Regions from separate parts of the Yersinia kristensenii genome, predicted to be linked through region 1. Evidence: predicted binding sites of a transcription regulator. Region 1 holds the regulator's gene; the other holds the start of a gene.

Region 1 (4,201 bases):
TTCAAATACATCAGTGACACTCAGCTCATTGAGTGTTTCTTTTTCTTGCCGCTCAATGCTGTTATTGCGCTGTTCTTTACTGCGCCTCAATAACACCACTTCTACCGGAAGCTCTGCGGCTAGTGCCTGAATTCGTTTTTGAATATCAGTGAGATAGTCTTGTGTGGCAACTTCAATATCCAGCCATACCGGTAAGCCTTGATGGTCGGCAAACTCAGCCAACTGTTGCTCTATTTGCGCTAAATCGCCTTTGATTAACTGCATCGGCTGAAATTGTGGGATGAATAGCGGGGTCACTGAGACTAATGCTTGCTGGGCAAACTCCACTAAATAAACACTTTTCTCTTTACTTAACTCATCAAAACTCAAGGCGATTGGCGAGCCGCTATAGCGAATATGCTCGGTTTTAGCAACTTGCTGTGCGCGGTGAATATGGCCCAGAGCAATATAATCTGCCGGGGGAAAAGCTTGGGCTGGGAACGCATCTAATGTGCCGATGTAAATATCACGAACCGAGTCCGAGGTGGTGACCCCCACGGTGGTTAAATGTCCGGTGGCAATAATTGGTAAGGGCAGCCCTAACTCAGCGCGCAGCTCAACGGCTCGCTGATAGAGCGCTTGATAGTGAGCAGCAATTGCTTCTTGTAATGCCAGTTGCTTTTGCCCACCGGATTCTCCGGCCTGACTAGTGACTAAATCGCGTGGGCGCAAAAAGGGAATCGCGCACAGCAAGGCCGCAGGTTGCTCCTGACGGTTTTTCAAAATAATAACTTGTTGGGCTAAATCATTACCAGCACAGGCAATCACCGTGGTATTCAAATAAGAAAGCAAACCCCGAGATTCATTCAGCGTTGATACTGAATCATGATTCCCCCCCAGAACAATTAACTGGCAGTTTGTCGGCTGGAGTTCGACCACGAAGCGGTTATACAACTCACGGGCATAGCTGGGTGGGGAACCGGTATCAAAAATATCACCGGCTATAATCAGCGCATCTACCTGATTTTCTTTGATCTGTTCAATGAGCCAGTGCAGAAAGGCTTGATGTTCAGCCGCACGGCTTTTGGTGAAGAAATGCTGGCCTAAGTGCCAATCAGAGGTATGAATAATGCGCATAAATCTCCCGCTAGGGCAGGTGGTATTCCAAAGATAATGGCGCTGATTATAAACACTGCCCGCCGGATGTCGCGGCTAAAAAAAGAGTGTGAGTGAAATCTCCGAGACGCTTCGCAAACTTGAGTGCTGCATTTTGCAATTATCATGAAATTTATCACTATGCTTATTGCTTGCAAGAGCGCGATGTTTTTCATAAAAATGTCACAAAACTGACGCATAATGGCTCCCGAAATCAAATAGTGACCACTAACTTACTGGCAGGGTTGATGATGGCAAGACGCATACTGGTAGTGGAAGATGAAGCCCCAATCCGTGAGATGGTGTGCTTTGTGTTGGAACAAAATGGCTACCAACCGTTAGAAGCCGAGGATTATGACAGCGCAGTAACCCGTTTATCAGAGCCTTACCCTGATTTAGTGTTGTTGGATTGGATGTTACCGGGGGGCTCGGGGATTCAGTTTATTAAGCATATGAAACGCGAAGCTCTGACCCGGGATATCCCGGTGATGATGCTGACCGCCCGTGGTGAAGAGGAAGACAGAGTTCGCGGTTTAGAGGTGGGTGCTGATGATTATATTACTAAGCCTTTTTCACCCAAAGAACTGGTGGCGCGTATTAAAGCAGTCATGCGCCGGATATCGCCAATGGCAGTGGAAGAAGTGATTGAAATGCAAGGACTGAGTCTTGATCCCTCTTCACATCGGGTGATGTCCAATGAGCAAGCGCTGGATATGGGGCCGACCGAATTTAAATTATTGCATTTCTTTATGACCCATCCAGAGCGAGTTTATAGCCGTGAACAGTTGCTTAATTATGTCTGGGGCACTAACGTTTATGTAGAAGATCGCACCGTTGATGTGCATATTCGTCGGCTACGCAAGGCACTTGAAACTGATGGCCATGACAGAATGGTACAAACTGTCCGGGGAACCGGGTACCGCTTCTCAACGCGCTACTGAGTTTTCAGTGCCGGAGAATTCGTTGTGTTAGAACGTTTATCATGGAAAACGCTGGCTTTAGAGCTGGCTCTTTTTTGTTTGCCTGCATTACTGTTAGGTGCCTTTATCGGGTACCTTCCTTGGTTATTGCTAGTCTCAGTAGTTGCCGCGCTGGTGTGGAATTTTTATAACCAACTCAAATTATCTCACTGGCTGTGGTTGGACCGCAGCATGACTCCGCCGTCAGGGCGTTGGAGCTGGGAACCTTTATTTTATGGCTTATATCAGATGCAACTGCGAAATCGGCGGCGTCGGCGAGAATTGGCCTTACTTATCAAACGGTTCCGCAGTGGCGCAGAATCTTTACCCGATGCTGTGGTGATGACCACCATTGACGGTAACATTTTCTGGTGCAACGGTTTGGCTCAGCAATTGCTGGGGTTCCGCTGGCCGGAGGATAATGGACAGCATATTCTTAACTTATTGCGCTATCCCGAATTCAGCCAGTATTTGCAGCAGCAAGAGTTTTCCCGCCCACTGACCCTGCAACTCAATAATGGCTATTATGTTGAGTTCCGCGTCATGCCTTATTCAGAAGGGCAATTATTGATGGTCGCCCGTGATGTTACCCAGATGCGTCAGTTGGAAGGGGCTCGGCGCAATTTCTTTGCCAATGTCAGCCACGAGCTGCGCACCCCCCTGACGGTGTTACAGGGATATCTGGAAATGATGCACGACCAAGAATTGGCGGGGCCATTACGGGATAAAGCGCTGGGAACGATGCAGGAACAGACCAAGAGAATGGATGGGCTGGTCAAGCAATTATTGACGTTGTCGCGAATTGAAGCGGCTCCTAATGTAGATATGAATGAACAAGTTGATATTCCTCGGATGCTCAAGATATTACAGCATGAGGTGCAAGCGCTGAGTGGTGGGCGTCATGAAATTACTTTCCGGGTTAATGATCAACTGAAAGTATTTGGTAACGAAGACCAACTGCGCAGTGCTGTTTCTAATCTGGTCTATAACGCGGTCAATCACACGCCTGATGGCACTAAAATTGAGGTGTGTTGGCAGAAAACTGCGCAAGGGGCACAGTTTCAGGTCAGTGACAATGGGCCGGGAATTGGCCCTGAGCATGTGCCGCGCCTGACTGAGCGCTTCTACCGGGTGGATAAGGCCCGCTCAAGGCAAACGGGGGGGAGTGGATTGGGGCTGGCAATTGTAAAACATGCTCTGAGCCACCATGACGCGCGTTTGGATGTCATGAGTGAAATCGGCTTGGGGACGAGATTTATTTTTACCTTGCCGAATCGATTGATTGTTCCGACGGTTTTAACCGAGAATGCAGTCAAATCCTAAGACTGCATGGACACTAAGCTGATGAGATGGGGAAAACTGGCGCTGCTGCATGCCCTGCTCGGGTTTAGCTACGGCGTTTTAGCGCAATCTGTAGCGGTTTCACCTGCTACAGAGGTTCAATCGCCAAAGCCACATACTCTGTCCGGTAATCTTTCCAGTGTCGGTTCAGACACCTTAGCGAACTTGATGTCTTTATGGGCTGATGATTTTAATCATCATTACCCCGGCGTTAATTTGCAAATACAGGCGGCAGGTTCTTCTACTGCTCCTGCAGCATTGGCGGCAGGGGCAACTCAACTCGGCCCAATGAGCCGGCCAATGAAAGCAGCCGAAATCACTGCATTCACTCAGCGTTATGGCTATCCACCACTGGCTGTTCCCGTGGCAGTGGATGCTTTAGTGGTTTTTGTCCATCGCGATAATCCACTGAATAAAATCACTTTATCTCAGCTTGATGCTGTTTTTTCGCAAAATCGCCTGTGTGGAGCATCCCATCCGATCCAGCGCTTTGGCGAACTGGGCTTGAAAGGGCCATGGGCGGCTCGCGCTTTGCAACGCTATAGCCGAAACTCAGCTTCAGGTACCTATGGTTTCTTCAAGCAGCGAGTGCTATGTGATGGTGATTTTACAAATAATATCAATGAATTACCTGGTTCTGCTTCCGTGGTGCAAGCTGTCGCCGGTTCATTAAATGGCATGGGTTATGCCAGTATTGGTTTTCGCAACAGTGGTGTTAAACCCTTGTTATTGTCGGCGGATGGCCAGGATTATGTGATGCCGACCGC
Region 2 (4,201 bases), 1.5 Mb from region 1:
TAACCCATAGTTGTTTCGGCTATGCCATTGCCCACCTTTTTGCACACCAAGGGACAAGTTCAGGCCAAATTGTGGTCGCCGCCAATCCCAACTGCTCTGAATACGATGCCGATGATGACTTTTATATTGGTTGAATTGATAACTAAGCTGAGTTGGCCCAAAACGGCGGCTATAGGATGCTGAGGTACTGCCAGAGTTTGGTGCATATATCGACACATCTGGTGTTTGATAGCGGGCCGCAGTGAAATATCCTATTGCGGAATTCCCCCCTTCTAAACGCAGATACCCCCCACCGTGTTTTTCACCAGACATCATGCTAAAGGTGGGTGTGATATTAAAGCCAGAAAATCCTAATGGGCGCGATATGTTCGCTTCTGCTGCCCAGTGGTGGTTATTATCTTTAAGTAAAGAGATATTAGTTTGAACATTTTTAATTTTCATACTACGGCCAAATTGCGCCAAATGATGGGAATGGTGCTTATTACGTGGCGCAACCTTGCCCATAGTCAGAAACCAACCATCATTGGTTTGAGTACCTAAATTGCTGATGGCTTGACTTTCTTGGCTGACGACGCGCCCAGTGTTATCCACTAAGCGAATATCAATATTGTAATAGCCTCCTGGGAGTTGGCTATAATCAATTTCATTGCGGCCAATTTGTGCGGGAATACGGCGGATAAGCTGGTTATCTCGGTAGATTTCATAATCGCCATCAGAGATTGCGTACAGTATCAAGTTGCCGGCCGAGGGTTTATCAAGAGCTAAATAACTTTGGCTACCCAAGGTCACAAATTGTTCTAACGCTGGATTAATCAGGGTATGGATACTGCCTGCGCTATTATCCAGGTTATTTTGCTTACCTGTTCGTAAATAAAGGGTTTGAAAGTTCTTTTGCAGATACCAACTGTCAATACCTCTTTGAGTCATCTGCTGGTATTGTGATTGATCCGAGAACTGATAATTTCTCTTCGAACGGGTAGTGTTATAGAACCATTGTACAAAACCATAAGATTGCAAAGGAAGCCCGAGGTAGCCGTTCCCGCGGGCAGACATAGCACGGTAGTTTTTCGCCGTCATGCGCAGGTCAAAAGATTGGTTGTGAACCAACCCCCACGTAGTGGTTGGCATCAGGTAGCGGCTGTTATTATTGGTAATGGTGACAACCTGATTTATCTTATCCAGAATGACGTTATATCCGGATACATTATAGTCACAGCCATTTTGGCATTGTAAATAGGGTATTTGGAGCAAGACTTGTTCTAATAATATGATTGACTGCTCATCAATATTATTATCGCGATATTGCTGATGGTTGAAGCTTAAAGTTTGTTTCTGTTCCGAGAAAAATATTTTGGTGGGCAATATCTTCCCATTAAATATACCTAGTAACCTCATGGTGTCATGACTTTCAATAGCTGAAAACCCTGTTGGAACTAAATACTCCAGGGTTATGTTTTTTGCATGTGTTGAATTAAATGTTGGGAGTAGTAAAACAAATAAAGCTATCTGATTAATACTCATGTTTTTTTTCATTGGATTCCATTCCATTATTGATTGTTTTTTATAGAAACAGATCTCCTCAGACGAATATATTTTTATGCGTTGATGGTTTTCATTAAACCATGATGATATATATTTAAGTCAAAGGATAATGCAGTCAGACGGTTAACCGCCTGACTGCATATATTTATTTAACTGATGTGTGATTAAATATCATCTTCGATAGTAAGCTGAAGCGTGCCTGTATATGTTTCACCAGATAGGGCTTCTGCGGGTTTTTTAGCTCTTATAGTTAACGCCTGGTTTAGCTCATTATGAGCACCTAAAACGAAACTTGTCCCCGCCCCATTGAGTTGGGATCGCCCTAATTGCACAACTACATCATTAAATGTTTTTACCTCACCATCAGCATCACCTTCTAGAACCAGTGGGTTTCTGAGCTTGATGTTGACTTTAGCCCCAGTGTTACTCACTATCGTAACATTCTCCATATATTCATAAGTGCCATCATTGCTGGCGTGATCATAGTCCAAGGCAATATCATTCAATGCATCACCATTACCTTTTGTCATGCTGATTGAACCATTAATTTCTGCTGTAACCGGTATATCTTTATTGAATGGTTGTGCACAAACAATAGTACTGCTGGCCAATACTGCTACAGTAATAATAGATAATAGAGTTTTTTTCATCATAGATACCTGAGAGTCCTTTGTATTAAACCCCATTCAAGAAATGAATGGGCATTATTTCCTTGGGTCGCTCTTGTGAGTTATATAAAATAACAATAACGAGGGTGTTAATATAATCATGTTAATATAGTGCGCTCACAAGGCGAACAAACATTAACATGTGAGTTAGAGGAGCATCAATAATAATACAACCAATTTAAGGAAATAAAATCAATAGTAATTTAACGATCAAATAAATATCTAATAGATATTTATATTTTTATTGTTTTCATCGGGAAATTCCTGATTGAATTGTTGTTACTTTTGTTAAAAAACTCATTTCATTAGCGAATAGTGGCGAAATTAAAAGAGGTTTTGGTATTTATTTTTACTTTTTGTCATTTTTATGTCATCTGAAAGTTATATTTCTGTCATGAAACGATGTCATGTTTGCTTTCGAACAAAAACTGATTTATTTCGCTCATCCACCGCAGTTAATTGAGATGAGCCAGACAGATTTATTCAGGGGCTAGATATGTTTAACAACACTATTCGTAAAACGTCGATTTGTGTCGCGCTAACCTTGGCATTCAGTGCTAATGCAATGGCGGTCACTGAAATTCCTTTCTGGCATTCCATGGAGGGAGAGTTAGGGGTCGAAGTTAACTCATTAGCTGATCGCTTTAACCAGTCGCATACCGATTACAAAATTGTACCGGTCTATAAAGGTAACTACGAACAAAGTCTGGCGGCGGGTATTGCTGCTTTCCGTTCAGGGAAAGCCCCAGCTATCTTGCAGGTCTATGAAGTGGGCACCGCGACCATGATGGCGAGTAAGGCCATCAAGCCGGTATTCCAGGTATTCAAAGACGCCGATATTAAGTTTGATGAATCCGTCTTCGTCCCAACGGTTGCGGGTTATTACACCGATGCCAAAACCGGCCACTTATTATCTCAGCCGTTTAACAGCTCTACACCGGTGCTGTATTACAACAAAGATGCATTTAAGAAAGCCGGTCTGAATCCAGATCAACCGCCTAAAACATGGCAAGAACTGGCCGAAGACACCGCAAAATTACGTGCTGCGGGGGCAACTTGTGGTTACGCCAGCGGTTGGCAGGGGTGGATTCAAATTGAAAACTTCAGCGCCTGGCATGGTCAGCCAATTGCCAGCCGTAATAATGGTTTTGATGGCACTGATGCTGTATTGGAATTCAACAAACCAGTGCAGGTTAAACATATCCAATTGCTGTCGGATATGAACAAAAAAGGCGATTTTACCTATTTTGGTCGCAAAGATGAATCGACAGCCAAGTTCTATAACGGCGACTGTGCCATCACCACCGCCTCTTCCGGTTCTCTTGCCGATATCCGCCATTACGCCAAATTTAACTACGGCGTGGGTATGATGCCTTACGATGCCGATGAGAAAAACGCGCCACAAAACGCCATTATTGGTGGGGCTAGCCTGTGGGTGATGGATGGTAAAGATAAAGATACTTATAAGGGTGTGGCTGAATTCCTGCAATTCCTGACTCAACCGGAAATTGCTGCCGAATGGCACCAGAAGACCGGCTACTTGCCTATCACCACCGCCGCTTATGAGTTGACGAAGCAACAGGGTTTCTATGACAAGAATCCAGGTGCTGATGTTGCTACTCGCCAAATGTTGAACAAGCCGCCATTGCCGTACACCAAGGGCTTACGTCTGGGCAATATGCCACAGATTCGTACCGTGGTAGATGAAGAGTTGGAAGGTGTTTGGACGGGTAAGAAAACGCCACAACAAGCATTAGATACCGCTGTGTCGCGAGGTGATGTGTTGTTGCGCCGCTTCGAGCAAACCAACAAGTAATATTATTTGGCGACTTTATTTGCCAGTTTGGGCCGGTGATTTTCGCCCCCAAACTGGCTGTGCCAGTCACGCCAAATAGTTTGGTACTGTATTGAATCTGAACGTGGTGTTTTCGATTGGTGCTCTAGAGCTAATTGACCCACGTCCGATAAACGGTTAATTCTATGTCATCTTC

What was found. Region 1 encodes PhoB, which activates phosphate uptake and scavenging genes when phosphate is short. Its sites were predicted from a motif close to CTGTCATAAAACTGNCNNAT; they were not measured.
Region 2: ugpB (sn-glycerol-3-phosphate ABC transporter substrate-binding protein UgpB) is a predicted target of PhoB. The motif match lies at 2,565-2,584, and genes of this name have one in related genera.

What each region holds. Positions count from the first base shown of each region.
Region 1 is NZ_UHIY01000001.1:2,506,088-2,510,288, forward strand. Features, by position in the region: gene sbcD (exonuclease subunit SbcD) at 1-1,116, opposite strand, end outside; gene phoB (phosphate response regulator transcription factor PhoB) at 1,386-2,075, shown strand; gene phoR (phosphate regulon sensor histidine kinase PhoR) at 2,100-3,416, shown strand; gene DX162_RS11405 (PstS family phosphate ABC transporter substrate-binding protein) at 3,438-4,201, shown strand, end outside.
Region 2 is NZ_UHIY01000001.1:1,023,913-1,028,113, reverse strand. Features, by position in the region: gene DX162_RS04770 (TcfC E-set like domain-containing protein) at 1-1,548, opposite strand, end outside; gene DX162_RS04765 (CS1 type fimbrial major subunit) at 1,707-2,195, opposite strand; gene ugpB (sn-glycerol-3-phosphate ABC transporter substrate-binding protein UgpB) at 2,707-4,026, shown strand; gene ugpA (sn-glycerol-3-phosphate ABC transporter permease UgpA) at 4,191-4,201, shown strand, end outside.